Regions from separate parts of the Mesorhizobium sp. EU05-FHT14A09 genome, predicted to be linked through region 1. Evidence: riboswitches for the same ligand, from Rfam matches in the RefSeq annotation. Region 1 holds a riboswitch; the other holds the start of a gene.
What was found. A riboswitch is a leader RNA that binds a small molecule or an ion and turns the genes downstream of it on or off. The one in region 1 is predicted to bind cobalamin.

Region 1 (15,240 bases):
CCTGTCGCGTCAGGAAGGTCTCGGGCGACGTCGAGATGAACCACAATGGTGGCATCCTCGATGAGGAGATCGCCGACGGCTACATCCTCGCCTGTTGTTCAAAGCCGCTCACCGCGCTGGAGATCGAGGCATGACCATCCGCGACGACGAGAAGACTGTTGTGGCGCGGTCGCGAAAGGTCGACCGCATGATCCTGGCCGCGATCTCTCCGCTGCCGCCACCGGAGGAGGTCTTTGCCGACTGGCTGATGTCCGTACCGGCCGGCATCAGGCTTGAGATCGCCGCACAACGACAGATCGAGCTGATCGACCGCCGTGGATCGATCCCCCCAGACGTCATCGTGCTGCGCAGCCTTCTGGCGGCTGTTGCCTGCTCGGACGATTGGCCAAGACCTGTCCCCAATCTTTGAAGATTTGGCTCAGCCCGCGCCAACCCTGCCAAGCCAACGACGAGTAGCCAGCGATGAGCATAGCGCACCTCCAACAATCATCTCCTGCCGATGACGTGATCGGCGACCTGATCACAGCGCATCGGCAGGGACATGGCCTTGCCCGCCCGTTCTACATGGATCGCGCGATCTTTGAGCGTGACATGGAGCGCCTGTTCCGTCGGCACTGGCATTGCCTGGCTCACGGCAGTGTCATCCCCAACTCCGGCGACTTCGAGCTGTTTCGGCTCGGTGACGAGCAGATCATCCTCACGCGCGCGGCCGATGGCGCGATCCACGCCATGCTCAATGTGTGCCGGCATCGCGGCGCGGAGGTCTGTACCAAGCCGAAAGGCAATGCACGTTTCTTCGTCTGTCCCTATCACGCCTGGACCTACACAAATGACGGATCATTGCGTGCCGCGCGCCTGATGCCGAAGGATTTCGACCGCAGCGCCCACGGGTTGAAGAAATTGCACGTTCGCGTCGCTGCCGGGCTTGTCTTCATCTCCTTCGCCGAGACGCCGCTCGACTTCGACCCGATCGAGCAGTCGCTGCGCACCAGCTGCGGCCAATATGGCTGGGGTGAAGCGAAGGTCGCGCATCGCGAACTCTATCCGCTACAGGCGAACTGGAAACTGGCGGTCGAAAATTACGTCGAGTGTTATCACTGCGGACCGGCGCATCCCGAATATTCGCAGACCCATGCGCTGGAGCAGCCACTCGAGATGATCGAGAAGCTCAACCAGGCGATGGAGGCGCGCACCTGCGCGCTGGGCATCGAGGTCGTCAGTGGCGATCGCTGGCAGAATTCGGCAACGGGGCAGGAGGCGATCCACACCTTCCGTTACGCGCTTTATGACGGCGTCTCCACCGGTAGCCGGGACGGCACGCCGGTGGCGCCGCTGATGGGCCGCTTCGCCGAATATGATGGAGGGGTCACCTCGATCCATCTCGGCGGCACGACGTTCCTCGTCTGCTACCCCGATCACGGCATGATCTACCGCTTCATCCCCAAGACGGCCGATACCTGCGAAATGGAGTTGATCTGGCTCGTGCGCGGCGACGCCGAGGAAGGCCGCGACTACGACCTCGAAAAGCTGACCTGGCTTTGGAAGGTCACCACTGAAGAGGACAAGAAGATCATCGAACACACCGCGTGCGGCGTGCGCTCGCACTACTTTGTGCCCGGCCCGATCGCGCCGATGGAGCATAACGAGCTTCGCTACATCAACTGGTATCTGGAGGAAATCGGGCGCCGTTAGAGCGTTTCCGTTTCTCACGGAAACGCGGAAACGCTCTAACTCTTTGTTTTCACGCAATTCCGGACGGAAAACCGTTGCACACTTTTCCTGGAATTGCCCGTAGCGAAAAACTTGGCGGGAAGTCCAACAGGGAGGATAGGATGAGCAGAAACAGAGGCGTGGTCTATCTCGGACCGGGCAAGGTCGAAGTCCAGGACATCGAGGACCCCAAATTCGTGGCACCGGATGGCCGACGCATCGAGCATGCCGTGATCCTGAAAGTGGTCTCCACCAACATCTGCGGCTCCGACCAGCATATGGTTCGCGGACGCACGACTGCCGAAGCAGGACTGGTCCTTGGCCATGAGATCACCGGCGAGGTGATCGAAAAAGGCGGCGACGTCGAAATGCTCGAAGTCGGCGATATCGTCTCCGTGCCCTTCAACGTGGCTTGCGGACGTTGCCGCTGCTGCAAGGGACAGGACACCGGCGTGTGCCTGACCGTAAATCCGTCCCGCGCCGGCGGCGCCTACGGCTATGTTGACATGGGCGGCTGGATCGGCGGGCAGGCCCGCTATGTCATGGTACCCTATGCTGACTTCAACCTGCTGAAGTTCCCCGATCGCGACCGTGCCATGGAAAAGATCCGCGATCTCACCATGCTGTCCGATATCCTGCCGACCGGCTTCCATGGCGCCGTTCGCGCCGGCGTCGGTGTCGGCTCTATCGTCTATATCGCCGGTGCGGGACCGGTCGGCCTGGCGGCGGCCGCGTCGGCCCGTATCCTGGGCGCTGCCGCCGTCATGGTCGGCGATTTCAACAAGGAACGGTTGGCCCACGCAGCCCGGGTCGGGTTCGAACCCGTCGATCTTTCCGCGAGCGACCGGCTTGGCGACATGATCGCTGAAATCACCGGCTCCAACGAAGTCGATTGCGCGATCGACGCAGTCGGTTTCGAAGCGCGCGGCCACAGCGGCGGCGAGCAGCCGGCAATCGTGCTGAACCAGATGATGGAGATCACCCGTGCTGCCGGCTCGATCGGCATTCCCGGGCTCTATGTGACGGAAGATCCGGGCGCCGTCGAAGCTGCGGCCAAGCATGGCAGCCTTTCGCTGCGCTTCGGCCTGGGATGGGCCAAGGCGCTATCGTTCCATACCGGACAGACGCCGGTGCTCAAATACAATCGGCAATTGATGCAGGCCATCCTGCATGACCGCCTGCCGATCGCGGATATCGTCAACGCCAGGGTGATCTCGCTCGAGGACGCAGCACGAGGCTACGAGAGCTTCGATCACGGTGCTGCCGTCAAATACGTGCTTGACCCGCATGGCGATATTTCGAAAGCTGCCTGAGTGGGACGACCAAAAAGGGTCGCAACGGTGGTGCAAGCCATGGGAAAACCGGAAGCCTGCACCACCCCCTGATGGCAAACCGGCAGCTGCCGGGGTTTGTTCGAGCCTGGAGATTGATCCATGAATTCCCCGGCGAAGCTGCGCGTGGGTTTTGTCCTTGGCCGCTCTTTCACTTTGTCGGCCTTCGCGCTTTTCATCGACACGCTCCGATTGGCGAGCGACGAACTGGATCGATCGGGACGTGTGACCGCCGATTGGCATGTGCTTGCAAGTTCGAAGAATCCGGTGAAATCGAGCTGCGGCGTACAGGTTGTGCCGACGTCCGGGTTTGTGGAGCCTACGAATTTCAGCCACATCGTCGTGGTCGGTGGTCTTCTCAACGTCGAAGAACCTGTCGATGCTGAGACGGTGCGCTATCTGCGTCGCGCAGCCGCTGCGAATGTGCCACTCATAGGCCTGTGCACCGGTACGTTCATTCTTGCGGAGGCGGGGCTCATGAAAAAACATGAGTGCTGCGTCAGCTGGCTGCATGCGCGTGATTTCCAGGATCGCTTCCCCGATCACGTCGTTCGTTCGGACCGGATATTTCATCTCGATGAAAGCCGTGGCTCCTGTGCAGGCGGCAGCAGTGCCGCCGACATGGCTGCGCTGATCGTGCGCAGCCACATCAGCGAGGATGCCGAACGCAACGCGCTGGAGGTGCTCCAGATCGACCACGCTCGTTCGCCGCTCCATCTTCAGGCGCGGAGAACCTTTGCCGATGAAGCCGAAGACGTGCGCATCAAGGCGACACTTCTGGCGATGGAGCAGCACATAAACGATCGCATCCCGATTGTTCAGTTGGCGCGGCAGGTCGGCGTAAGTCGTCGCCAGCTTGAGCGCCTTTTCAAGGAAAAGGCGGGGATGTCGCCGGCAAATGCCTACAAGCGCGTAAGGTTGATCCACGCGAAAGCCCTGGTTGCGAACACCGATGCCTCGATGCTGGAAATAGCGCTGGAGGCGGGATTCGAAAGCGCTTCGCACTTCGCCAGGACCTTCAAGAAGTTCCACGGCCAGAGCCCGTCGGAGCTGCGCACAGCGGCGGTCCACATCTGACGGGAACGTCGCGCGAAACCGTAATGGCGGGTTCGCGGGATTTGTTGGCAGGGGCGCGAGAGCCGCCCGGACGCCGCTATGGCATGGTTGAGATATCACTCATGCCATCGACGGGTTCGCCGATCGACCTGGTCAATTGAAGGAAACGGACGAATGTTGCTGGACGATACGCGCTTCCCGCTTGTCTTCGCGCGGGAAGAGGGACAATCGCCTGCCTCGATCCTCGCCGAACTCGAAGGGCTTTTGAATCGGCAGGCGCCATTCGTCCTGATCACCGATCACGCACCTGATGACCATCACGCGGAAACGGCCGAGGAGCGCAAGGAAAAGGCGCTGTTTTTCAAGCGGACCAAGGATCGTTTCAGGAAGTATTGCCGCGCCATGATCGTGATAGAGGGCAAGAAGCCCACCAGCACTGCGGTGCGGCTGGCGGCGGCAACCGCGAGCAAGGCGTTCGGCTTTTCTGTTCTCTTCGAGACGGACGAGAGGCGAGCGGCGGCCAGAGGCATGCTTGTGCTGCTCGAGACGCGTGCCGGAACATAGGCTCCCCGGGGACCTCCATGACACACCGCATGGGTTTGCGATACGCTGCCGGTTTGGCTGATCCGGATCGGAAGAGGCAGGTGAATTTTCCACGAATACAGGGCTTCGGGCAGGTGGATGACGTGCCACGCCCCGTCTTCAGCCTGATCACCGAAACGACTTTCGTCGGCGAGACGGAGCCCCACCATCATGACAAGGCGCAGCTGATGTGTGTCATCAGCGGCGTGCTGACGATGCGGGCTGCCGGCGGGCTCTGGACCGTGCCGCCGCATTGCGCCATGTGGATACCGAGCGACGTCTCTCATGCCGGCCGGGTCGCCGGGCATATCAAGATCCTCAACCTCTACATCGATGCTGACCTGGCCGCTTCGCTTGGCCAGGATTGCGGCATCCTGTTCGTCCAGCCGTTCCTGCGCGAGCTCATCCTGCGGTTCGACTGCGAGACGCCGCCGGCCGCGATGGGGCGCGAGCGCGAGGCAAGGCTCATCGCCGTGCTGCTCGACGAACTGGCGACCGCAACGCTGGAACCGATCCATCTGCCCATGCCGAACGACAGAAGGCTTCAGCGGCTGACCAACACGATGATCGAGCATCCGGACCAACGCTTCACGATCGACGAATGGGGCGCCCGTGTCGGAGCCAGCAACAGGACGTTGAGCCGGCTTTTCCAACGGGATACCGGAATGTCGTTCGTTCGCTGGCGACAGCAATTGCACGTCGGCCTGGCATTGCGGCGTCTTGGCGAGGGCCAGTCTGTGACCAACATCGCCGGCGATCTCGGCTATGACAGCGTCAGCGCATTCATCTCCATGTTCAAGCGCATGCTGGGAACAACTCCGGCACGCTATTTCGAGGACGTTGCCGCGGGCATTCCCGAGGGAAATACGAGAAGGACGCTTGCTCACGAAGCCCGGGAGACTGGGGAAGCGCCGAACATCATCCCGCTGAAAAAGCGGCCGGTGTGATGCGATACACCGCGCAACTGCACGTCTGTCGGAGCCGTCGCCGGACCAGGCGACGGCCCCGATCGTCTTAGGCAGCTTCAGCTTTCCGGCGCAGCTGATGTGCTGCCGCTACCATATTGACCAGGGCAGGGCGCACCTCTTCCCATCTGCGTGTCTTCAATCCGCAATCGGGGTTCACCCAGAGCTGGCTTTCGCCGATCCGCTCGCTGGCCAAAGTCAGCAGTTCCGCCATTTCGGCCACTTCCGGAATGCGCGGCGAATGGATGTCATAGACACCGGGTCCAATCTCGTTGGGATATTTGAAACTCCTAAAGACATCGAGCAATTCCATGCGCGAGCGCGATGTCTCAATCGATATGACGTCGGCATCCATGGCTGCGATCGCGTCGATGATCTGATTGAACTCCGAGTAACACATATGGGTATGGATCTGCGTCTCGTTGGCGACCCCGCTCGAACAGATGCGGAAACTCTCGACGGCCCAGTCGAGATAGCCCTTCCAGTCCGATTTGCGTAGCGGCAAGCCTTCCCTGAGAGCCGCTTCGTCGATCTGGATCATTGCGGCGCCGGCCGCCTCCAGGTCAACGACCTCGTCGCGGATGGCCAGCGCGATCTGGCGGCTGACCGCCTCGCGGGGCAGATCATCCCGAACGAAGGACCAGTTGAGAATGGTGACAGGCCCGGTGAGCATGCCCTTGACCGGCTTCGAGGTCAGCGACTGCGCATACTGCCACCACCTGACCGTCATCGGGTTGGGGCGCGACACATCGCCGAAAATGATCGGCGGGCGGACGTAACGCGAGCCATAGCTCTGCACCCAGGCGTGCTGGGTGAAGGCGAAGCCCGACAACTGTTCGCCGAAATACTGGACCATGTCGTTGCGCTCGAATTCGCCATGAACAAGCACATCGAGACCGATCTCTTCCTGCCAGCGTATGGCGCTCTCAGTCTCTTTCTTCAGGAAGGCCTCATAGTCCAGGTAGCTGAGCTCACCCTTGGCATGGGCGGACCTCGCCTTGCGCACTTCCGCGGTCTGCGGGAAGGAGCCGATGGTCGTGGTCGGAAAGGCCGGCAGGCCGAGTTTCCTGTCCTGCTGATGACGTCGCCTCGCAAAGTCGCTCTGGCGCCGTTTCATGGCGTCAGCGACGCCAGCAAGACGACCTTCGACCAGGGGATCATGCACCTTCAACGACACTGAGCGTGCGCTGGCGGTTTCGGTGGAAGCTTGAAGCTGCGCGATGACAGCGCTTCGGCCTTTTGAAAGCGCTTCTGACAGTACGGCCAGTTCATCGATCTTTTGCAGGGCAAACGCCAGCCAGCGTTTGATATCAGGATCAAGCGCCGTCTCGCTCTCGACGTCGATCGGCACGTGCAGCAGCGAGCACGATGGTGCGACTTCGAGGGATTGCGGGTCACGCACAGCCAGGATCGGCTCGATACGATCGAGAATAGAGACGAGATTGGCGCGCCAGACATTGCGACCGTCGACGAGGCCAAGCGACAGGACAAGGTCCTTGCGAGCGCCGATGACCACGCTTTCCAACTGCTCCGGCGCACGCACGAGATCGATGTGCAGTCCCGCCACCGGCAGCGACAGCGCCGTATCGAGGTTGTCGCCCAGCGCACCGAAATAGGTCGCCAGCATCAGCTTCAATCCCGGCGCTGCCTGAGCGAGTCTGCCATAGGCGAATTCGAAGGCATGGCGTTCGTTCGGAATGAGATCGAGCACCAGCGCCGGCTCGTCGATCTGGACCCAGTCGGCCCCGGCGGCCGCGAGCTTGCGCAAAAGCTCCTCATAGACCGGCAGCAACCTTGGCAACAGGGAGATTGGGTTGAACCCCTCCTGATGAGACTTGGCGAGCTTGAGAAAAGTGATCGGGCCGAGGATCACCGGCCTGGTGTGAATACCCAGTTGCCTGGCTTCCAGGAAATGGTCGACAGGCTTGGCAGAAGCCAGCGAAAAGGCCTGATCATCGGTCAGTTCGGGGACCATGTAATGATAGTTGGTGTCGAACCATTTGGTCATCTCCAGAGCGGTGACGCCGTGACCATGGCCTGGATGATTGCAAGCGGATGCGGCGCCACCCTGGCTGCCGCGTGCCATGGCGAAATAGCTGTCGAGCGGCAGTTCGCCGCCGTCCCAATGATAAGCAGACGGGATGGCGCCGACCATGACGGCCGTATCGAGCACATGGTCATATAGCGAGAAGTCGTTGGACGGGATCTTTGTAACGCCGCGCCTGGCTTGCTCGGTCCAGCCTGCCGCGCGCAGCGCCTTGGCCGTTTCGAAAAGATCTGCGACAGACGACTTGCCCGACCAGTAGGATTCCAGTGCGAATTTCAGTTCTCGCCGCGGGCCGATCCGCGGCACGCCGAGGGTGGCTACAGCAATTGTGGATTGAGACATGACTTACCCCGATTGAGCTGGGGCAGGGCAATGGACGCATGGCAGTGAAAACCGCACGGAGCGGCTGTTGCTGCGACGCACCGGGACACCCCGCCCGTGGACGATGTTTCGCCATGGCAGGTCTCCTGGCTCGCGGGTCGTCACTTTCGTCCGTCTTCCCAAGGCTTTCGCCTCAGTGACATCAATGGACTTCAGCTCGCCGCTTACAGTTGCGGGGGCAGCTCCGGCATTGCATTTGCGCGCACCGGCTTCCCTCTTAGCTCCGGCGCATCGCGCCGGAGAACCATGACAATCGTTAGTCTTCCGCAGAAGAGAGAGAAAGTCAATATCATATAAAGAAATGCTTATATCTTTACGTCTCCACGCAAGAAGAGTCGGGGTATGTCTCGCAGATTTCGAGGAGCGCTGGTCGCTCAGCAGGTCGTCAAATCAACGACCTTGAGAGGTGAGGCGAAACAACGCCCTGCCAATCCCTTTCGCTTTTTGCCCGTCGACGGTCGAAGCGTCGCTGGGTAGCAACGTCGCGACCTTGTCCACGCCGAGATCTGCAAGCTGGTAGGGCGTGCCGTGGCCATATTCCAGGTGGCCGCGGCCGATGATGCCGATCACGAGCGGCGGGACATCTGTTTGCCGGGCACTGGCGATGTTGCAGGCGAAGGCCCTGTCCCAGGTCTGCTGAGCCCTGACGAAGCGGTCGAACTGCGGCGCTTCGGGCGAGGCGGCATTGCGAGACGGGGTGGCACCGCCGGTGATGTCGAACAGGTATTGCCGGTAAGCGGGTGTGGCAGGCGCTGCAGGCGTGAGACCGTCCCGCTCTTCGACCGCAACCGCCTCCCAGCCTTCCTTGCCAACGCGCGTGACCAGTTCCCGGTAGCAGTTGAGTGCCAGCATGGGGACAGCGAACTCGCGGCAGAAATGAAAGATGGGCAGATAGAGGTCGGCGGCGAAGCCCCAGACCTTGCCCCATCCGGCCGAACTCAGAAAGGTTTCCTGGTCCAGTGTGCCTCGGACCCATTCGTCGAGCACTGGTTGCACACGTCGCGGAAACATTTCGAAACCGATGGCAATATCGTCGCGCAGGCTGCGCATGGCGGCACATACATGCAATTGCCAGCGATGAATGTCGTAGCGGTCGTGGGTTTCCCCGAGCAGCACCACATTGGCTTCGGCGGCCTCGCGCATGAGACGTGAATGTTCGATCAAGCCGCCGGTGTCGGGGTCGAGCCATGTCGCCGGCGGATGGTTCCAATCGGTGGTCATGGCGTCACACAAAGCTTGTGGTCGGGCCTGCCACGGCGAGCCCCGTCTCGCTGCCGTTGTCGGCGAGGGCCAGAAAGCGTGTCCACGCGTCATTGTCTTCGCGCCGCCAACCGGCAACGGAGCCGCCCTTGAGGTGCAAATGGAAGTCGGGCTGGATGATGTTCACGTAGCCCATGGCGGGTTTGACGCCCGGCATGTTGCCCTCCCAGCGTTGCCGGAAAGAGAGGGTCGACAGCGTGACTTCAATGCGACTGTTGTTGCGCTCGGCTGCCCGAAACGGTGTCAGGCCTGGATCGTTGTCGTCGAGCTCCGTCCGGGCATCGCCGCCGGAACTGCGCTCTTCAACCGGCAATCCGATACCCTGCGGGAAGGCCGAAAGAACTGCGTCGAACGGCTCCAGTCCTTCGAAACCGGTGACGTTGGCGATCGTTTCACCTTTCGTGTCACGCAGCTCGATCCTCGGATAGGATTTCTCGCGCATCACCGATGTGCAGTCGACGATGATGTTCGCGATTGCGGCAAGCTCGATGCGTGAATCGTGCCCGGCCCCTTCACAGATCATCCAGCCGTTTTCGATGCGGACCTTTTCGACCTGGCCGATGCGCTCATGCGTTGCGCCTCGATGTTCGGCATTGATCATCACGCGACCGATCGCCGGCAAGCGGGTCAGCAAGGCGGCAGGGTTGATGTCCAGTTGCGCTCGCTGGTGCTTTGGGCGGTTTGACATGCTTCCTACGCTTCCTGAAGTTCTGGCATCGGGGCCGGTTGGCCGGCACGGCTATCGAGGTCGACGATGCGCTTGCTGCCGATCCCGGACGGATTGCGATGTGACACGATGACGATGGTCGCGGCGGGCAGTTTCCGGCGCAGCAGTGCCAGCAATTGCGCTTCCGCGGCCTCATCAAGCGCACTTGTCGCCTCGTCGAGGAACAGCCAGTCAGGCCGGTGGAGCAGGGCGCGGGCCATCGCGAGCCGCTGCAGTTCGCCGCCCGAGAGACCCGTCAGCACCAGGGGATGGCCATCGACCTCCTCGTCGAGCCGGAGCATGTCGGCGCCACCAAGGCCGACGGCTTCGATTGCCTGCCGGATCACCGCTCTGTCGAACGTGCCGGCTGTCGCTGGATAGGCAACGGCGCCGTGGAGGTCGGTCTGGGGGAAATAGGTCTTCTGCGACAGGAACAGCTTGCTGGCGGACGGCATCTCGATATGGCCTTCGCCGTGATCCCAGCCGCCGGCCATCGCTTTCATCAGCGTGGTTTTGCCGAGGCCGGACTGGCCACGCAACCACACGGTTTCGCCGGCCCCTATATCCAGCCGTGCGATGTCGAGCAGGCCGCGACCTTCTGGGGTACGCAGCTTCAGGTTTCGCAGCCGCAGGCCGCGGACGGAAACATCGCGGTTGATCCCGGAGGGACGCTGTCGTACCGCCGAAGTCGCGGCGAGGAAGCCGTCGAGGCGCGCCGATGCTGCGACCAGGTTCGACAACGGCTTGTACGAGAAGATGAACCACGACAGCGTCGTGACGACATTGGAAAATGCCATCGCAATCTGCATCAATCCGCCGAGCGCGATGCTGCCGGCGAGAAAGCCGGGCAGGGCCACGAACAGCGGAATGCGCAGCACGGTATGCTGATAGGGGAAGGTGAAGCAGCCAAGCATGAATTCCCGGACCGCCAGCTTGCGCCAATTGTCGGCAACGCTGTCAAAGCGCCGGTCGAGGATGCCGCGTTCGGCCTTTTCACCGCCCATCAGCGCAATCTCGTCGGCTGACTGGCGGATGCGGGCCATGGCAAAGCGGAAATCGCCTTCGCGCTTCTGCTGGGCAAAGATCAATGATTTCAATGAGCGTCCGAGCAGATGGGTGAGCCCACTCGACAGGGCGACATAGATGAAAGCGGCCCACACCATGTAGCGTGGGATCGAGACTTGCGCGCCGAACAGCGTGAAGGTCAGTGCAAAGGTCGACAATCCCCAAAGCAGGATGAGGTAGGAGAAGATGCCGACGATCTTGGTGATCAGTTCGATGCCTTCGTCGAGCATGCCCCTCACGAACAGGCCGCAGTCGTCGGCAATGCGCTGGTCGGGATTGTCAACCTCGCGCGGGCATTCGCCTTGCGTCAGTTTCCAGTAGGCGCGACCGCTGAACCAGGAACCGAGGGCCGCCTCGGTCAATGATTGCCGCCAGCGGATATGCAGCATCTTCTGGATGTATTCGGCAGCCAGGCCCCGCGCCGAGTTGGCGGTCACGATCATGGCGAACACGCCGATTTGCCAGACGGCGGCCTGGGCGTCGACCTTCTCCAGTGCGCCGTAGAAGGCGGATGTCCAGGTCACGAGCCGGATGGTGAAATAGATGCCGGCAAGTTGCAGGGCGACCACGACGGCAAACAGCAGCAGGCTTGTCTTGCCTCCATTGCCGGACAGGCACAGTTTCAACAGGCGTGTGAACTGCTTGAGGATCGTGATCAACTGGAGTGCCTTTCAGGGGGGCGCGGAACCAGCAAGCCCCGCGCCGGGCCATCGCTCAGAAGCGGATGGTTGCGCCGAGCTTGAAGGTACGCCCCGGAGCGACCTGCATTTCCGGATTGTTGGCTTCGGCCACGTTGGCGGGGACCACGTTGGTGATCGTTCCGGAGATGGTGTTGGGGAAATAGCGCCGGTCGAAGATGTTCTGGATGCCGAAATCGACATCGATGTTGTCGGTCGGCTTCCAGCGCGCATAGGCATCGAAAACGGCGTAGCCGCTTGGTTTGAAGGCGTTGGGATCGGCACGCTGGGTGACGCCATGGGCGAAGGTCGCGACCACTTCGGTCTCCAGTTTCCAATCCGGGATCAAGTAGCGGCCGCCAAGCACGGCCGTCAGCGGTACGGCACCATCGAACGCTGTTTTCGCGGCACTCGCGGAGAGACGTTGCTCGCCCTTCTGGTATGAGAGGGCTGCGTTGAGGAAGAGGTTGTCATAGACCTCGTATTCGCCGCCGAACTCGACTCCCCAGACTTTCACATCCTCGACGTTGTCAGAGGTGTATTTTGCCGCAGTGCCGGGTACGAGCTGAAGCGACCGGATGAAGTCCTTGTAGTCTGCGTAAAAGCCGGTGAGGCTCAGGTAGCCGCGATCGAGCTTGCCGCGCACCCCCACTTCGTAGCTGCGGACGAATTCGGGCTTGAGGTTGGGGTTTGGGATCACCTCGACCAGTCCGGTCGTTCCGATCGACAGTGACGATACGAACAGCTGCTGCGAGGTCGGCATCTTGAAGCCTTCGCCGTAGCCCGCATAGAGCGAGTAGGTATCGTTCAACTCGTACATGGCGCTGACGCGCTTGATCAGCTTGGTCTCGTCGATCTTCTTCGGCTCGAACCCTGGCAGCGCCACGTAATCCTTGTCGCCGGAAGGGTCGATCGAGTAGTGCGCCAGGCGCATGCCAGGCGTGATGGTCAGCCGGTCGTCGAGCAGCTTGATCTCGTCTTGCAGGTAGATATCGGCCCTTGTGGTTTCGACGGTCGGGAAATTGAAACCCTGGTTGTTCGCCCGGGTCGAACTGCCAGTGTTCAGGTTGTTGGTGATGTTGTAGCCGTCATAGCTGCTGTTGGTGAGGTCACCGTCAAAGCCATAGGTCAGCCTGTGCGACAGGCCGCCAAGATCGAAAGAAGAGGTTGCCTGGATATCCGCTTCCAGGAAGTTCTCGCCGTAGTTGCGAACCTGGATGTTCTGCTGGCGACGGGTCGGATAGGTGCGCAGCTGATTGCTGTAGGTGTCGCGCTTCTGCGGCGAATAGGACAGCTGCCATTTGATGTCGTCAAGCCAGGAAGCACCGACTTTCCAGTCATGAGACAGGGCGATCCTGTAGCGCTCCATGTCAAGTTGGCGTTGCCAGTCGGTGTTCTTGTATCCGCCCATGGCAGCCGAGGTGTCAAACATCTGCTGGATGGTGGTCTTGCGATTGAACCATTCTCCGGCGACTTCGAACTTGTGGTCCGCCGATGGTGTCCACTGCAGCTTCATGAGGCCGTTGTAGGCGTCGGTATCGGCAGGGAAGGCCTTGTTGCAAGGCCATATCGCCTGCCGGGGGCAACCCCATTGGCCGCCGTCGGCGCGCGCCTTCCTGAAGTCGCCCTCAGAAGCACCGAGGTGGCCGAAGCTGCCCAGGAACTTGAAGTCGCCCGCCTGTGCCGCTGCGGTTGCCTGCTGGCGGAACGAGTCGTCGTAGCTGTCATAGGCCGTCTTCACCTCCGCCGCCCAGGGCTTGCTGCCATTCAGCAGGTCGTCGGGCTCGATCGTGCGGAATGCCACGGCGCCACCGAGCGCGTCGGCCCCTTGCAGCACCGAGTTGGGGCCACGGACCAGTTCGACGGCGCGCATGGTGAAGGGATCCACGAAGTCACGGCTGCCATCGATGATCTGTTCCTGGATACGCGATCCGTCGACGGTCATCTGGACGCGGTTGCCGCCCATGGCCCGGATGTTGAAGCCGGTGAGCTGGCCGAAAGGATTGGTGAACGAGGTTTGGCGGGTGACGCTGATGCCCGGCTCGTAACGCACCATATCCTGGATGTCGCGGACGACGCGGCGCTGCAGCGTCTCCCGGTCGATGACGGTAACCGACATCGGGACATCGAGAACAGAACCGGTCGTGCGCGCCGCCGAGATGACGATCCGGTCGAGCACGGTCCGTTCTTCGGGCGTCAGCAGCGGTTTGGCCTCTTCCTGTTTTTTCTGGGCAGGGGCCGCCGACTGAGCAAGAGTTGAGTTCGTGCACTGAAGCACCGCCAGGCAAGTGCCGGCCAGCAGAATGGACGACCGCAAAATACGGTCGGCAGGATATCTCGACATGACAGCCCCTCTGAATTCCGATCTGCTGGCTGTTCACGAGGAAGAAGCTGGCTAAAAGATGAGTCATAGACTCAAGTTTGATGATGGGCGTATATTGATGTCCTTTGGTTACGTCAAGCTATGTAGGTAAACAGTTCAAATTCCGGGACGAACTGCCCCTGAGCGCGCAACCGAAATAATCATGATAGGGATCCTCAAGTTATTTGACGAGTGTGCACCAATGGCCTAGCCATGGGACCGATTCCCTCATATGGCGGCGCACGATGCGATTTCGCGAAACGATGATTTCCTTGCGTCGCCTGCCGCTCGACGGCTGGTCGATGCTCTTGCCCATGCTGTTCATGTTTCGTGGCCGCTTTGCGCTTGCCATGTCGCTGGCGGTCGCAGGTATCGCGCTTTCAGTGACTGTTCCGATCTTGTCGCAGAAGATCATCGACAGCGTGATGGTCGGCCGTAGTGGTTTGGTGGCGGCGGCCTTTGCGGCTGCCGCGATCGCGGCAGCTGTCTTGCGTCACGTTGGTAGCCGCTGGCAGAACACCATCATCAACGACCTTGAGGCGCGGCTTACCGCCCGGCTGTCAAAGCGCATTTATGTCAGGATGATGCGGTTGCCTTATGAAAGCTCCACATCAACCGGCGGCAGCACCGTAAACCTGCTCAATGAAGCTCAGCGTGTTGCAAACTTCATGTTATCTGCCGCGCCGAATTTCCTGTTCACGATGCTGGGGGCCGTCGTTTCATTCGTCGTCGCCCTTTACTACGACTACGTCATCTGTTTGTCGGCAGTTGCCGTCGCGGCGGTGTTTGCGCTGTTTGCCCGCAAGACCAACGCACAGCTGGGACAAGCCAGCCGAGCGAGCTTCAAGCTGAACGGCGCCCTCCAGGGGACGACATCCGAGACCGTCAACAATCTGCGCGCCATCAAATCCAATGCGGCCGAACGTTTCTTCATTCGCCGGTGGTTGGCGAAGTCCGATGAAGCCATCCGCGCCCGTTGGCATATCCTTGATCTGTCCCATTCCTATTCATTCAGTCTTGGCCTGCTGACCGAGATCCTGACCTTGCTCGTCGTGCTGGTCGGCTGCCTGCGTATCCTGAACGGCGACCTGACCATCG
Region 2 (15,240 bases), on a different contig from region 1:
GGTAGAGGGCCGCCAGCAGCGCGGAGCGTGTGGCAAAATGATCGTAGACGACGGGCTTGGTGACCGCCGCCTGTTCAGCCAGCCGCCCCAACGTCAACGCCTCGGTGCCTTCCTCGCGGGCAATACGCCAGGCGACGTCGAGAAGCTGGCGATGGCGGTCCTCGCGCTGCAGGCGCTGACGGCGCGGACGCACAGGTGGAATCGTCTGGGGGTCGCTTGACATCACTATATACCAAAAGTAACTTACTAAAAGTATATAGTTCTGACCCATCCCCTGCAACACCTTCAGGAGCCTTGTCATGCACGCGCTCGTCGTCGTCGCACATCCCGATTCCAGTTCGATCGTCCACGCCATCGCCAAAAGCGTTGGCGAGGGGGTGTCGGCTTTGGGTCCCGGCAACAGTTTCGAAATCGCCGATCTGGCCGCGGAAGGTTTCGATCCGCGCTTCCGCAACAGTGACAATGCCGTGCACCAGCATCAGGCAACCCCGGATGCCGACGTCGTTGCAGAGCAGCGGCGTATCGACAGCGCCGACGCTCTCGTTCTGGTCTACCCCGTCTACTGGTGGTCGATGCCCGGGCTTCTCAAGGGCTGGATCGACCGCGTCTTCTCCAATGGCTGGGCTTACGACGAACCGGCGGGCGGCAGGCTGACCAAGAAGCTGCAGCGGTTGAACGTGCATCTGGTGGCGATCGGCGGCGGCAGCCAGCGCACCTATGCCAGGCATGGTTATTTCGGCGCCATGAAGACGCAGATCGACCACGGCATTTTCGACTATTGCGGCGCCAAGGTGGTCACCTCCGAGCTGCTGCTTTTCCCGGAAGCGAGTGACCATGCGCAGCTTCCCGCCGAGGCGCGCGCCATAGGTGCTCGGCTGTTCCGGCAGCAACAGCGCGCGGCGGCGTGACGGGCAGCCCGCGCCAGACCGTCGCCCATTCCCGCTTCAAGTTCCTGCACGGAGCGTTTGCGTCGACAAGGACCAAAGTCACCGTCTGCTGAACCTGACGGGGGCGGTGATGGTCTTGTTGACGCCTGACGGCGGAGCCGGGACCGGCGAGGCACGGCGTACGAGCGACAGCACCTCATTGTCGAGGTCGGGGAACCCGGACGAGTGGGCCAGGGTGACGGAAAGCACATTGCCACCGTCATCGATGCGGAACCGCACATGGACGGTGCCCTCTTCACCACGCGACCTTGCACTGGAGGGGTAGCGCTTGCGGCGCTCCAGATGCGCCATCAACCGCGATTGCCACTGGGCTGGTGAGACGGACGAAACGCCGGCTGCGCTCTGACGGCCGGCATTTCGATCCGTCTGCGTAACCTGGGCCTGGGCCTGCATGGCGGATTTCGAGGCTGCCTGTTGCTGCTGTCGCACCGGCTTCTTTTTCGGCTCCTCCAGCTTCTTTGCGGAGACAGCTTTCTTGCGGGGTTCCGCTTTTGCTTTCGGCTTCTTTTCCTGTGAAAGCGACCTTGCCGTTGGCAAAGGAACCTCTGTGTCGGGCAGAGCCGCAAGCTCCTGCTCGACGGGCGTCACGACTTCTTCTTCCACCGTCTGGGCTGCTTCCGGATCCGGTTCGATGGCGTTCTTCGCCGGTTCCAATTCAACCGGCTCTGCAGCTTCCGCGGCAGCCATCTCTTCCGGCGTCAGCACTTCCTCGCTCGGCAGAGCCAACTCCGCGGTCTCCAGATCGGGCGCAACCTCGTTCGCCTCGGTGAAGACGGCTTCCGGTAACGGCGCCATCTCGATCATGATGGCTGCCGGCGGCGTATCGTCGGCCAGGATGACGGGCTGCTCGCGGAGAAGCCATACCGCCCCGCTGACATGCGCCGTCAGCATGAGCAGACCCGCGAAAGCCCACAATGACGCTTCGGCGGCACGCGTACCGCGGCTGATGGAGCCGCTGTGTCCGTTCATGGCGCAGCCGCCTCACCGGTCTGCGCCGGCGCGACGGCGCAGACCGCAGGCACAGTCGAAACCCCGACCGCCGCGATCTTCAGATTGCCAGCCAGCGGGTTCATCGTTTCGATGCCATCACGGTGCCGAACGCGAGGGGCGTGACGATTTCATTCAGGGTCATTGCGGGTTGTGAAATCGGATCGTCCTGTTTCCTGTCGTCCGGAGGCTGAGCGCCACAGGCGGATGAGTTCAGAACCGGTAATTCAGGCCGATCTTGAAGGTGTGAATATCGAGGGCATTCGATGCTTCCCGCCCGTTGACGATGCTGGATGAGCCTTTGTGCTCGACGTCTTCCCTTTTCGGCCGCTGCCCCGGCTCACAGGCCCATCCCCAATCCGGCAGGGCACAGAGTGGATCGCTGGGCGGGAAGATCGGCGGTATCGGCTCCCACCCAACCACCTCGGTGGTCGTGTAGTTCTTGCCGGTGCCTGAGCGAGCATCCTTGAACTTGAAGCTCTTGTTGCCAAAGCGGCTGTAGGAATAGTCGGCCTTGATCGACCATTTGTCGCTCAGGGCGTATTCGACGCCGCCGCCGATGGTAAAGCCGGCGCGGGTGGCGGCCGCCTTCTCAACGGAGAATACCGTGGTGTTGTCCCCGAGCAGCCTGCCCTCTTCGGCCAGGTTGGAGATGTATTGATCACGCCACTGGGTTTCGTGCGCGAGGGCAAGACCGCCGGTGGCATAGGCCATCAAACGGTTGCTGACGGCATAGCCGATCCTGGGGCGCAGGCTGGCTATCCAGTCGATGTCGTAGCTCGTATTGGCATCGACATGGCCGTTCTTCGCCAGGATGGGATCCGTGGACAGCACCTTGTGCGAACCGGAGAGGTTGTAAGTCTTGCTCCAGTCTCCTTCAAAGCCAAGCACGAAGCCGTTGCCAAGCTGCCAGTTGTAGCCGGCCTGCACGCCCACGAGGGCGCCGCCCAGCTTGAGGTCGGCGGATTCGCGGGCGGCAATCGCGCTGTCAGAACCGTCGAGGGTCTTCGTCGAGCCCCATGTGCTTCCGAACGCTCCGCCTGCATGCACGCCCGCATAGAGCCCCGTCCAGTCGATGGCAGCGGTCCCGCCATTGCCTGCAGTGCGCCCTCCGACGAGGTCATTGAGCGGATTTGTGAACTGCGGGAAGGTCTGGGCGCCACCGAGCGATCCGGAAAGGCTCGCATAGAAGGTGCGGCCCGGCCCCGGCTGCGTGACGAGGCCAAGCGGATCGACATAGAAGCGATCGAACAGGTTCTCGACCCGCACGGAAGCGGTCAGGTCTTCGGTGATCTTGTATTCAGCGAACACGTCGACCAGCGTGTAGGGCCTCCAGTCCACCATGGAAATGAACTCGGACGCCCCCTTCGCCGTCACGTCGCCATGACCGATGGCGCGCGGCCCGACATAGGAAACGCGGCCGCCGACCGTCATCCTCTCCTCGAGCATTTTCTGCGTCAGTGTGAGGTCGACGGTGTATTCAGGCTGCACATGGTTGGTGGCGTAGTCGCCATAAAGCGACTTGTTTTCGCAGGTGCCCGCCGTACGGCAATATTCGACATCGAGGAAATAGTTCGCCGAAAGATCGGCCGTGAAGCCGCCGATCTCATAGCGACCGGAAAGCTCGATGCCGGAGAACCTGGCGCGATCGATGTTCTCGATGTTGAGGACCATTGGTCCCGAAGTGCGAACCGATCGCGCGATGTAGTCCTTCACGTCCCAGTTGAAATAGCCGAGCTTCAGCATGCCCCGGTCATCGCCGGAAAGCAGGCCATCACGCGTCAGGTTCGTGCCGATTTCCCAGTTGCTGGAGCGCTCCGGCTTCACATTTCCATTGGCGACCACGCTGTTGAAGGCAGACACGGATTCGATGACGCTCGGCGCGCGCATCGTGTTGGAGTAGTTGACGTAGACCTGTGAGCCGCTGAACGGCTCCAGCGTGACGCCAAGCGATGGGCTGAAGCCGCCATCGTCGGTCCGGAAGCCCAAAACCCTGTTCTTTATGCCGTCGCGCTCATAGGGATCGTAGCGATCCTTCGACCAGAAATGCGAATAGCGAAGCCCGGCATTGAGGGTTGCCCAGTCGACCGGCTTCCATGCAGCCTTGGCATAGATGGCCGCCTCGTGGCGAATGGCGTCGCGAGCGGAATTCCAGGCCTCCAGCGCCGCCGTATGGCGACTGCCACGCGTATCCTCACCGCGATAGGACAAGCCGTAGGTAAGGTCGAGATCGCCATGGGCGCCCGAAAATTTCGACAGGTTGCTAAGGTCGCCACCCCACATATCGCTGTCGGAGCCAACCCGGAAATCGGAAGGCAAACCGATCTTTTCGGGCGTCACGTCTCGTCCGCCCCGAATGGGATTGCGCAGTTCCAGATGCGTCCAGTAGAGATTGCCCTTGAGGTCGAAGAGATCGTTGTCGTCGGGATTCCAGCGATAGCGCGCGGTGACGGTGTCGAGACTGGTGCCCGCGGTCTGGGCCTGCTGTACCGACTGCCCCTGTTTGCCGACCAATCGCGAAGCCAGCCGGTCGCCTGCTTCGCTCCGATAGCCCGTGTATCCTAGCTGCAGGGTTTGATCTTCCGACAATCTTGCCGTGAGCTTGGCCAGCCAGGATTCCGTCTCGAGCTGAGTGTTGAGCACCTCTTCGCCGCCGCGATAGTTCACGATCCCGTCGTTTTCGTAATAGTTATCCCAGTAGCTGGTGCCCTTGGGATTACAGACGCCCGCCGGGCAATATTGTTGCCGACCCTTGTTGACCGGATCGACCGCGGGGCCATTTTTGCCGGCATGGTAGTTGCCCTGCTTGCGGTGCGCATAGCCGGCGAGGAAGTCGAAATCCTCACCCTTGTAGGCACCGATCACGCTGCCTGCGCCGCGCGTGGGCGAAAACAGCGAAGGACGATCCATTCCGGTTTCCGAAGCAACAGGCGTCTTGTTTGGATCCCACGGCGCATAGGGCCACAGATAGCCGGCCTTGTCGCCCGTATGCGGCTTCGACGTGTTGGTGCCGATTTCACCCTTGGCCCGGATACCCCATGCTTCACCAGGCTTGACGATGTCGTCCGCGGTCACCGTGCGCATGGCGACCGAACCGGCATTGCCCCATGATGCGGTGTCCGCGCCCTTGGTGATGTCGACTCCGGCGATGAAATCGGGATCGACGAAGGTGCGGTTGGAAACACCTTGATAGCCCTGATAGACCGTCGCCGCGTTCTCCGCCCCGTCTATCGTCGTTGTCACGCGGCCCATGCCCTGCATGCCGCGAATGTTGACGTCGACGGAGCCCGCGCCGTTGCGGGCCTCGCCCGACATGACGCCTGCCGTACCACGGAAGATGTCGGCCGGGCTCGATCCCCGGAAGCGCTCGATGTTCTGCGCCGAAATATGATTGGTCGGAGCGGCCGTCTCGTAGGGGCTGTAGACCGAAGTCTGACCGCCCGTGCCGTTGATCGTGATCGTGTCGAGCAACAGCGAACCATCCGCTACGACGGGTGCATCATGCGCTGCCGCGACGCGATCCTGCAGGACAATCGAGCGAGGCCCCGTCACGCGATAGTTTATGCTGGTTCCCGCAAGCAGCTGCGCTACGGCCTGTTCCGGCGTCATGCTGCCGTTGATGGGCGTCTTGCTGGTTCCTGAGAGGTCGAACGCATAGGCGATGCGCCAACCGGACACCTTGCCAATGTCCGCGAGGGCGGAACTCAGCGATTTCGCCGGTATGTTGAACTGGTAGGTTTGCTGGCCGGATGCCGGCTGCTGCGCATACGCTGCTGCTGCCAGCCAGAGTGGCACCGTTGACAAGGCGGCCGCGCCGCAAAGTCGGGAGGCGATGAAACTCCTCCCACGATTGTTGTGGTTCAACCCCGGCATCCCGATTCCCCGAACAAGCGAGGATATCTGCCATCCCCTACTCTTATAACGATTGGCCGGAGGGGAACCTCATCGAAGGTCGCATATAATCTTGAGAAAAATACACATCTTTAGAAAACGACGGTCACGAGGGGCAAACTGCGGACAACCGTCGCGTCCAGGGCTGCCGCGATCGTATCGAGCGAACCATCTATGTCATCGAGGGGAAAGGTGCCGGAAATCCGCCTGCCGGAAAGCTCGCCGCCCACCAGAAGCCGTTTCGAGGTGTGCCGGCCCAGCGCGGCGATGACATCCGCGATCGGAGCTTGCCGAACGACCAGCCGTCCCGACATCCACGCCAGGGACGCCTCGAGATCGGCGCCTTCGACGTTGCCGCCGGTGCCTGCGCTGACGACGATCTGCTGCCCAGGCTTAAGGTGGCTGGCCGCGCTGTCATTTGCACCCTTCACCGCAACCTCGCCGCTCTGGACCACGACCATTGTCCGATCCGCCTTGCGCTCCACGTTGAAGCTCGTCCCGACAACGCGGACCTGGTCACCGTCCACATCGATGGTGAAAGCCGGCGAGCTGCCCGGTTTGACCTGGAAGAATGCTTCGCCACGCAGCAGACGGACATGTCGCCGTGTCGTGTCGAACTCGAAGGCAAGCGCGGTGTCCGCGCCGACCTTTGCCGACGAGCCGTCCGGAAGCGCCACCGGCGTCACATAGGCATGCCCCGACACCGCATCGGCCTGCAGATTTTCGAGCAAGTTGGGATTGGCCAGCCATATGACGAAACAGGCGACCGAACCTGCACAAGCCGCGGTCAGCCATCGCCTTGGCGACATGAACTGCCGGGCTATCACACCGCGCGGTGGCGACAGCGCCGCCACGCGTTCGGCAGGCTCTTCAAGGCGAGCCCACAGAACCCTCATCTCGTCCCAGGCCAGCCTGTTGGCCGGATCGGCATTCAGCCAGCCATCGAGCTCACATTGCTCATCGTCCGAGAGAGGACCGCCGGTTCGCTTCGCCAGCCATAGCGCTGCCGTGTCTCTCTGCTCCTCGGTCGGTTTAAGGCTTGGCGGCATCCATCCCCCTGGCTCATCATCTGCATCTATCCCTCTGGCACCACAATGGTCGCAGACAAACCGAGGCCTTTATCTGACAACGTCTGAGGAACTGACTCCCTCATCGGTGATCGAATTTCAATCGGATCAGCCGCGCAAGCTTTTCTGGCAATGACGGAGAGCACGGGCGACATGCTTTTCGACGGCACTGACGGAAATGCCGTATCGCTGGGCTATCTCGGCGTTCGCGATGCCGTGCACCCGCCGCAACAGGAAAATCTCCCGTGTCGTGCGCCCCAGCTCCATGAGTTTCTGGTCGAGAAGCACGAGAGCCTGCCTGCCTTCAACGATCGAATCCGGCATCGGAACGGCTGGAGACATCTGTTCCGGCATGACCGTTTCAAGGATTTCCTGCCGGCGCCTCTGCATCCGCACATAGTCGATCGTGGCGTTTCGAGCCGATGCGTAGAGGATCTTGACGTTCTCTTCGGCCGTTCTTTCCTGATCGACGGTCAAAACTCGCGAAAATACATCCTGCACGATATCCGACGCCGCTTCACGATCGCCGGTGGATCGCGTCACCAGGGACTCCAGCCTCTGCCGGTGTTCCTTGAAAAGATGTGCCAGATATTGGCTCCAGCCGGTCATCTACCCGTCTTTCTCAATGCCCCCGCATACCCCCATGGCAGGTCGCGATGTCACGGCCCGCCGTCTTGAGCAGGATGCGGCCTCGATCCGATTTTCTCCATCGAGGAGATTCAAGGGATAAAGATGAGTTTTTTAATCATGTTTATAGGCGAACGGCAATCCGGTATGTGCGCATCACGCGGCTGGGCTGATATATACCCAGCTGCTTTTACTTCATTTGCCGTCAGATTTGTCGGGAGCAGCCGGCGTGACTATGGGCGCAACAGCGAGGTCTATGACCGTGATCGGGTCCTGCTTCTCGTTGTCGGTAGGATCGATCTCATACTTCACCAGCGTGAACTCGCCGTCGCGGAACACATATTCGCCACGCGTGAACTGGTCGCCCATGCCTCGCCCAAGGGGCATGGAGGTCAACGTCCGTGTTTCCGGATCGAACTCGGCATTGGAGAGCGTTCCTTTGGTTTGATATCCGGTGATTTTAATCGACCTTACCCGCTGCGGGACATAGGACCCTTCATCTTCAACCGGCTGAGATTCTTCAAAGTCCACGTCGTATTCGGGCTCGGTGAACTGAAGCTGGCGGAACCAGCTCTCCTCAGCAAGGTAGAAAATCTCGTCGGTGTTGTAGGGGCTGACCGTCCCGCAGTTGAAATGATAGAGCGTCGCGTGCTGATCCGGATCCTCGGGCTTTGCGGAGGATATACGATAGGTCAGCTCGAACGTTTCCGGACCAGGATCGTCCTCGGCATTCGGCTCGAGACTCCTACAGTCTGCATAGGTGGTGGTGAAAGCCTTTATGACGCGGGCTCGCATGATCGCCGCGGGTTCGGCCGTTGCGCCGCAACTTTGCGGGCGCTCGAAGTCCTTTTCGGATTTCAGATCAAGCTGCTCGATCCGCATCGGCGCAAAGCTGCCATCGCCGGGTTTGGCGAGGCGTACGGTGACGCAACCGGTGAAGTTTTTTTCGTCAGGGTCCTTCTCCCTCCAAGGTTCCTTGTATTTGTCGGCATTCTTGCTTTTCACGATGATTGATGCCGGGACCCGATACTCACTCCCCTCGGAATCTTCCTTGCTGGTGATATCTCCGACCATCAGCTCGACCCGACTGGCTTCCTCGAAAGGCTTGGCCATGTCCGCCACATCCTTTGCCGGCTTCTTGTCGCCGAAATAACTCCAGGCGCGGGCGAATTCGCGTCGATCGATGGCGTTGTAGAATGAGCGGACCAGCTCGGCCGCGTCCGAACGGTTGTCGATATAGGGCTTGGGCTCGGCGATGGCTGGGGGCACGGCGATCAGGCCGAAAACGATCAGCAGGCAGGCGGTCTTCATCGAAAATCTCCTGGCGGAACGAGCCGCCAAGGAATTCTTCGATTGCGGCACAGTCTGGGCATTTGACCGCTTGCCGGATCATTGGTGACAGCCCCTGCCAACTGAACCGCGATGCCAGCGCTTGTCTTCTTGGATTGTTATGTTACAACATAACAATCTGCAAACACCCGCTTCGCCCGACGGCGCGAAACTCCCCCAAACTGGAAAGCATTCATGCCCACGCACAATCGAAGGCGTCTTCCCGTCACCGTCCTGTCCGGCTTTCTCGGCGCCGGCAAGACCACGCTTCTCAATCACATCCTGCACAATCGCGACGGGCGACGGGTGGCGGTCATCGTCAACGACATGAGCGAGGTCAACATCGACGCCGCGCTGGTGCGCGACGGCGGCGCCAATCTGTCGCGCACCGACGAGCAGCTGGTCGAGATGACCAATGGCTGCATCTGCTGCACGCTGCGTGACGACCTGCTGGCGGAAGTGCGCCAGCTCGCCGAGCAGGACAGGTTCGACTACCTGCTGATCGAATCGACGGGCATTTCGGAGCCTCTGCCCGTTGCCTCGACCTTCGAATTCCGCGACGACGCGGGCAACAGCCTCGCCGACGTCTCGCGCCTCGACACCATGGTGACGGTGGTCGATGCCGCGAACCTGCTGCGCGACTACGCTTCGTCGGATTTCCTGCGCGATCGCGGCGAAGCACTCGGCGCCTCGGACGAGCGCGTGCTTGTCGATCTTCTGGTCGAACAGATCGAATTCGCCGACGTCATCGTGCTCAACAAGGTCTCGGACACACCGCCCGGCGATCTCGAGCTTGCCCGCAAGATCATCCGCGCGCTCAACCCGCAGGCCGAGCTCGTCGAGACCGACTTCAGCCGCGTGCCGCTCGACAAGGTGCTCGACACCGGCCGCTTCGACTTCGAACAGGCCGAGCAGCATCCGCTCTGGTTCAAGGAGCTGAACGGCTTCAAGGATCATGTTCCCGAAACCGAGGAATACGGCATCCGTTCCTTCGTCTATCGCGAGCGGCGCCCTTTCGACCCCGTCCGACTGCAGGCCTTCATCGGCCGGCTTTGGCCGGGCGTGGTGCGCGCCAAGGGTTTCTTCTGGCTGGCGACACGCCCCAACCATGTCGGCGAACTGAGCCAGGCCGGCGCGCTGGTGCGGACCGGCAAGCGCGGCCTCTGGTGGGCGGCAGTGCCGCGCAACCGCTGGCCCGACAACGCGTCCTGGCGCGAAGCGATGGTGCCCTATTTCGACCCGATGTGGGGCGACCGCCGGCAGGAGTTGGTCTTCATCGGCTGCGATCCGATGGATGAAGGCCGCATGCGCGCCGAACTCGACGCCTGCCTGGTGGATGAGCCCGTCTTTGCGCCTGAACTCTGGCGCGGGCTGGCCGATCCGTTTCCGAGCTGGAACGGGCCGACGGCATGATCGTCAAATTGCTGCTTTCCCTGTTCAAGGGTCGTCACCAGGCCTGCGACTGCCACCCTCGGCGCGCGCGTTACGTTCCACCCGCGGAGCGGCATGCCCAGCCCGGTCCCGGCCAAGAATCGCCATTGCCAGCCGGCGGTGGCCACAATAGGGTCGCCGCCGATGGTGCCCCGAATCGAAAGGTCCGGGGTGAAAAGGGAATACGGTGAGGTTCGTCTGAACCGAGACCGTGGCTGCCCCCGCAACTGTAAGCGGTAGCAAAGTCCGAAAACGCCACTGGCCGAGCGCCGGGAAGGCAGGACAGCGCTGTGATCCGCGAGCCAGGAGACCTGCCATCGCAGTGAGTTGACCGGACGGGGTGTGCCGGGAGGACGCTACAAGGGCGGCCCTGTCGCCATTTGGCCCTCCTTCCACACCTGATCGAACGAGGGATCGGTGGAAGGGTTTGCCGTTTTTCCGCGCGATGAAGCGATGCAATCATCCTGGCTGCAGGGCATGCCAAGAAGGGTTTTTCCATGAGCGCCGTTGTCCTGCGGGCACGTGACCTCTGCTATCGGCCGGAAACGGGCATCACCCTCGTCGAGAAGGTCGCCCTCGACGTGCACGCCGGCGACAGGCTGGCCATCATCGGTCCCAACGGCGCCGGCAAGACGACGCTGATGCGCATGCTGTGCGGCATGCTGAAGCCCGTGGACGGTTCGGTCAGCCTCGACGGCGAACCGCTCGACCGGCTACCGATGGCGGAGCGGGCCCGCCGCATCGCGGTGGTCGGCCAGTCCGACCAGCCGGACGCCCAGCTTGCCGTTCGCGACTATGTCGGGCTCGGCCGTATCCCGCATGCCGGGCTTCGCCGACGCGGCGACGACCGTGACATCGTGCTCGACGCGCTGGAGCGCACCGGCCTGCTCGCCCTGCGTGAACGCCGCATGGGTTCGCTCTCTGGCGGCGAACGCCAGCGCGCGCAACTGGCGCGCGCCATCGCGCAACAGCCGCATGTGCTTTTTCTCGACGAGCCGACCAACCATCTCGACCCGCGCGCCCGCGGCGAACTACTGGAATTCGTCGCCAGGCTCGGCATCGCCGTCGTCACTGTGCTGCATGATCTGCCGCTGGTTGCGCCTTTCGCCACCCATGTCGCCGTGATGAGCAAGGCACGCCTCGTCGCGCTGGGCACCCCGCGCGAAACCCTGACGGCGGCGCTGGTGCGCGAGGTCTTCGGCATCGACGTTCTGAGACTGCCTCACCCGGACGAACAGGACCGCGAACTGACGGTCTTCGACGTGCCGATCCGCCTTTCCCGCTGAACCGATCCCTCGACGGAGCCATCATGAAACGCCTCGCCCTCTGCCTTGCAGCAACGCTGCTTTCCTCGACCGCCTTTGCCTTCCCGGTCACCGTCGACAGCTGCGGCATCCCGCTGACCTTCGACGCCGCGCCGAAACGCGCTGTCATCAACGATCTCAACATGTCGGAAATGGCGTTTGCGCTCGGCCTGCAGCCACAGATCGTCGGCCTGACCGGCATCACCGGCTGGTACAAGGTCGACGATGCCTTCAAGAAAGCGCAGGGCTCGATCCCGGAACTCGCGCCGAAATATCCGACGCTGGAAAACCTGCTCGCAGTCGAGCCCGACTTCTTCTTTGCCGGCTGGTATTACGGTATGAAGCCCGGCGGCGACGTGACGCCCGATACGCTGGCGCCGCACGGCATCAAGACCCTGGTGCTGAGCGAAAGCTGCGTCCACCTCGACAAGAACCGGCCGGCGGCTTCGATGGACCTGCTGTTCGGCGACGTCGAGAAGCTCGGCAAGATCTTCGGCAAGGAGAGCGAAGCCAATGGCCTGGTTGCCGGATGGAAGGGAAAGCTCGCCGCCATCACCGCCAAGGTCGGCGCCCGCAGCGGCACGCGCGTGTTCCTTTACGATTCGGGCGAAGACAAACCTTTCACCGCGGGCAAATTCGCCATCCCCACGGCGATGATCGAAGCCGCCGGCGGCAAGAACATCATGGACGACCTGCCGACCAACTGGGGCAATACCGACTGGGAAACCGTCGCCACCCGGAACCCGGAATTCCTGGTCCTGCTCGACTACCAGGACGACGCCGGCTACCGGAAGCTCCTCAACTTCCTGAAGACGCATCCGGCGATGAAAGAAACCGACGCCGTCAAGAACGAGCGTTTCGTTGCCCTGCGCTATGCGGAACTGACGCCCGGCCCGGCCAACATCGAGGCCATCGACAAGATCGCCAAGGCCATGCACCCGGAGGCCTTCTGAGCGTGCCAAGCCGGTCTTACGGCGTAGCCATCGGCACAGGCCTGGCGCTGGTCATCCTGCTGGCGCTGCTGTCGATCGCCTATGGCTCGACCGTCATTCCGCTCGGCGACGTCATCGCGGCACTTGCCCGCGCCGTCGGCCTGGATGCCGGGAGCGTAACGGCGCCGGTGGAAAAGATCATCGTCGACCTCCGGCTGCCGCGCGCCATCCTCGCCATCTGCGTCGGGGCGGGGCTCGCCGTGGTCGGCGCGCTTCTGCAGACGGTGACACGCAACGACCTCGCCGATCCGTTCCTGTTCGGCCTGTCGTCGGGCGCCGCTGCCGGCGCGGTTTCGGTGATCACCGTCTTCGGTGACCGCCTTGGCGTGTGGACGCTGCCGATCGCCGCTTTCGTCGGCGGCATCGTCACCGCTTTCGTCGTGCTGCTGCTGGTCAACCGCATTCGCGGCCAGGGGCCGGAGCGGCTGATCCTTGCCGGTCTTGCCGTCTCCTTCCTGTTCACGGCACTGACCAACTATCTGGTCTTTGCCGGCGACCAGCGCGCCGCCCATTCGGTGCTGTTCTGGACCATGGGCGGGCTGGGGCTCGCCCGCTGGGGCAATATCGGCCTGGCGATCGCCGGTGTCGCCGTCATCCTGGCCTTCGCACTCCGCTACCATCGCTGGCTCGATGCTTTCCTGGCCGGCGAGAACACCGCCGAGAGCCTTGGCGTTCCGGTGACGCGCTTCCGGACACTGACATTCCTGGCCGCGGCGCTGTCGACGGCGATCCTGGTGTCCGTTGCCGGGGTCATCGGTTTTGTCGGACTGATGATCCCGCATGTCGCTCGCCGCTTCGCCGGTCCGCTGCATCTGCGGCTGGCCGTCGCCTGCGCCATATTCGGTGCGGTGCTCCTGCTCGCCAGCGACCTGCTGGCGCGCACGCTGCTGCCGCCGCAGGAATTGCCCATCGGCATCATCACCAGCTCGATCGGCGCGCTGTTCGTGGTCGCCACCCTGCTGCGCAAGCGGTTTTGAACCACAAGCCATTCCGCGCTTTGGAATAGCGCCACACTTGTTACTCACGCTGTCCTGCCTCCGCAGGCACAATGCCTGACACCAGCACCGAGTGATGCGCGACCACGTCTCGCGCCTCGATGCACGGCATCGCCCACACCAGGAGGTTCAGAACAATGACCGCATCCGCCGAAACCAGACGCGACGAGATCCTGGCCGCCCTGCACAGGCCGCCCGTGGTGACCCCGGAGGCGTGGGAGCAGGCACGCCAGCAACTGCTGGTCAAGGAAAAGGCCCACACCCGCGCCCGCGATGCGCTGGCCGCCGAGCGCCGCCGCATGCCCTGGGTGGAAGTGACCAGGGATTATGTCTTCGAGACCCCGAGCGGCAAGGCAAGCTTGCGTGACTTGTTCGCCGGCCGCCGGCAGCTGATCCTCTACCGCGCCTTCTTCGAGCCCGGCGTCTATGGCTGGCCGGACCATGCCTGTCGCGGCTGCTCGATGGTGGCCGACCAGGTGGCGCATGTCTCACACCTCCATGCCCGCGACACCACGCTTGTCTTTGCGTCGCGTGCACCGCAGGCCGACATTCAGCGCGTGAAGGCGCGCATGGGCTGGGATCGTATCCCGTGGGTGACGATCATCGACAGCTTCGATGCCGACTTCGGCGTCGACGAATGGCACGGCCACAACGTGTTCCTGCGCGACGGCGATCGCATCTTCCGCACCTATTTCATCGCTGATCGTGCCGATGAGCAGATGGGCGGCACCTGGAACTATCTCGACATCACGCCGCTCGGCCGCCAGGAGGTCTGGGAGGATTCGCCCGATGGCTATCCGCAGACCCCGACCTACAAATGGTGGAACTGGAACGACAGCTACGTGGTCGAGGCCGAACCCGACAAGGGATGGGTCGCCATTTCCGATGCTGGCGAAGAGGCGATGCGCGCCAAAGCGACGAGTGCGAAGTCATGAGCCGCGCCTGCTGCTCGATCTGGTCCGACGAGGAACAACCTCGCCGGGCCAGCGCCGGCGACGGCGTGGGCGGCAATGCCACGGCGTTGCCGGCGACCGACGAGTACGTGCTCAACCATGCACCTGTATCGAGAGCTTCGGAGTGGCTGGCGCTGGCGGCATCGCCGACCTTCGCCGCCATGGCGCTGCTGACCGGCATCATGAGCGGGCCTGCCGAGATGTTGTGTTCGTCCGCCATCGGCATGCCGCTTGGCGGCATGGTGCTGATGTATCTGCTGATGAGCGCGTTTCATCTTGCGCCGTGGCTTAAGTTTGCACGCCCCGCCGTCAAAGCTGTAGCGCGATCGCAGCCTTGTCGATGATCGACCAGACCCTGGCGATGCGGGTGTCTTCGAATTCGTAAAACACATTCTCCTCGAACCGGACGCGCTTGCCGTTGACGGGCAGGTCAAACAAGGCGCCGATCGGCGTGCAGTCGAAATGCAGCCGACTGGCGATATATGGTGGATCGCAGACCAGCAATTCGATCTGGAAGCGAAGATCGGGGATTGCGCGAAAGTCGCCCTCCAGCATCGAACGGTAACCCGCAAGCCCGACATGGGCTCCGTTGTAGTGGACGTCCTCATGCACCAAATGCGGGAGTTGGTGCCAATCCTGCCTGTTCAGGCAGTCGATGTACTGGCGATAGACGGCCATCAGGGCTTCGCGGATCATGGAGCATTCCGTGGCTGTTTG

Region 2: another riboswitch for cobalamin. It lies ahead of AC3WTO_RS22670 (ABC transporter ATP-binding protein); the one in region 1 lies ahead of metE (5-methyltetrahydropteroyltriglutamate--homocysteine S-methyltransferase).

Annotation. Positions count from the first base shown of each region.
Region 1 is NZ_JBYTDF010000002.1:75,478-90,717, reverse strand. Features, by position in the region: gene AC3WTO_RS07770 (FAD-binding oxidoreductase) at 1-134, shown strand, start outside; gene AC3WTO_RS07765 (hypothetical protein) at 131-409, shown strand; gene AC3WTO_RS07760 (aromatic ring-hydroxylating oxygenase subunit alpha) at 463-1,692, shown strand; gene fdhA (formaldehyde dehydrogenase, glutathione-independent) at 1,833-3,023, shown strand; gene AC3WTO_RS07750 (GlxA family transcriptional regulator) at 3,144-4,118, shown strand; gene AC3WTO_RS07745 (hypothetical protein) at 4,272-4,661, shown strand; gene AC3WTO_RS07740 (AraC family transcriptional regulator) at 4,742-5,626, shown strand; gene metE (5-methyltetrahydropteroyltriglutamate--homocysteine S-methyltransferase) at 5,694-8,033, opposite strand; cobalamin riboswitch at 8,132-8,336, opposite strand; gene AC3WTO_RS07730 (ChaN family lipoprotein) at 8,463-9,215, opposite strand; gene AC3WTO_RS07725 (hypothetical protein) at 9,298-10,020, opposite strand; gene AC3WTO_RS07720 (ABC transporter ATP-binding protein/permease) at 10,026-11,762, opposite strand; gene AC3WTO_RS07715 (TonB-dependent receptor) at 11,818-14,124, opposite strand; gene AC3WTO_RS07710 (peptidase domain-containing ABC transporter) at 14,388-15,240, shown strand, end outside.
Region 2 is NZ_JBYTDF010000007.1:179,670-194,909, forward strand. Features, by position in the region: gene AC3WTO_RS22630 (TetR/AcrR family transcriptional regulator) at 1-223, opposite strand, end outside; gene AC3WTO_RS22635 (NAD(P)H-dependent oxidoreductase) at 300-908, shown strand; gene tolA (cell envelope integrity protein TolA) at 987-1,916, opposite strand; gene AC3WTO_RS22645 (TonB-dependent receptor domain-containing protein) at 2,148-5,729, opposite strand; gene AC3WTO_RS22650 (FecR family protein) at 5,918-6,874, opposite strand; gene AC3WTO_RS22655 (RNA polymerase sigma factor) at 7,001-7,501, opposite strand; gene AC3WTO_RS22660 (DUF1176 domain-containing protein) at 7,715-8,830, opposite strand; gene zigA (zinc metallochaperone GTPase ZigA) at 9,044-10,261, shown strand; cobalamin riboswitch at 10,408-10,612, shown strand; gene AC3WTO_RS22670 (ABC transporter ATP-binding protein) at 10,777-11,565, shown strand; gene AC3WTO_RS22675 (ABC transporter substrate-binding protein) at 11,589-12,536, shown strand; gene AC3WTO_RS22680 (FecCD family ABC transporter permease) at 12,539-13,552, shown strand; gene AC3WTO_RS22685 (DUF899 domain-containing protein) at 13,708-14,505, shown strand; gene AC3WTO_RS22690 (hypothetical protein) at 14,502-14,867, shown strand; gene AC3WTO_RS22695 (ester cyclase) at 14,833-15,219, opposite strand.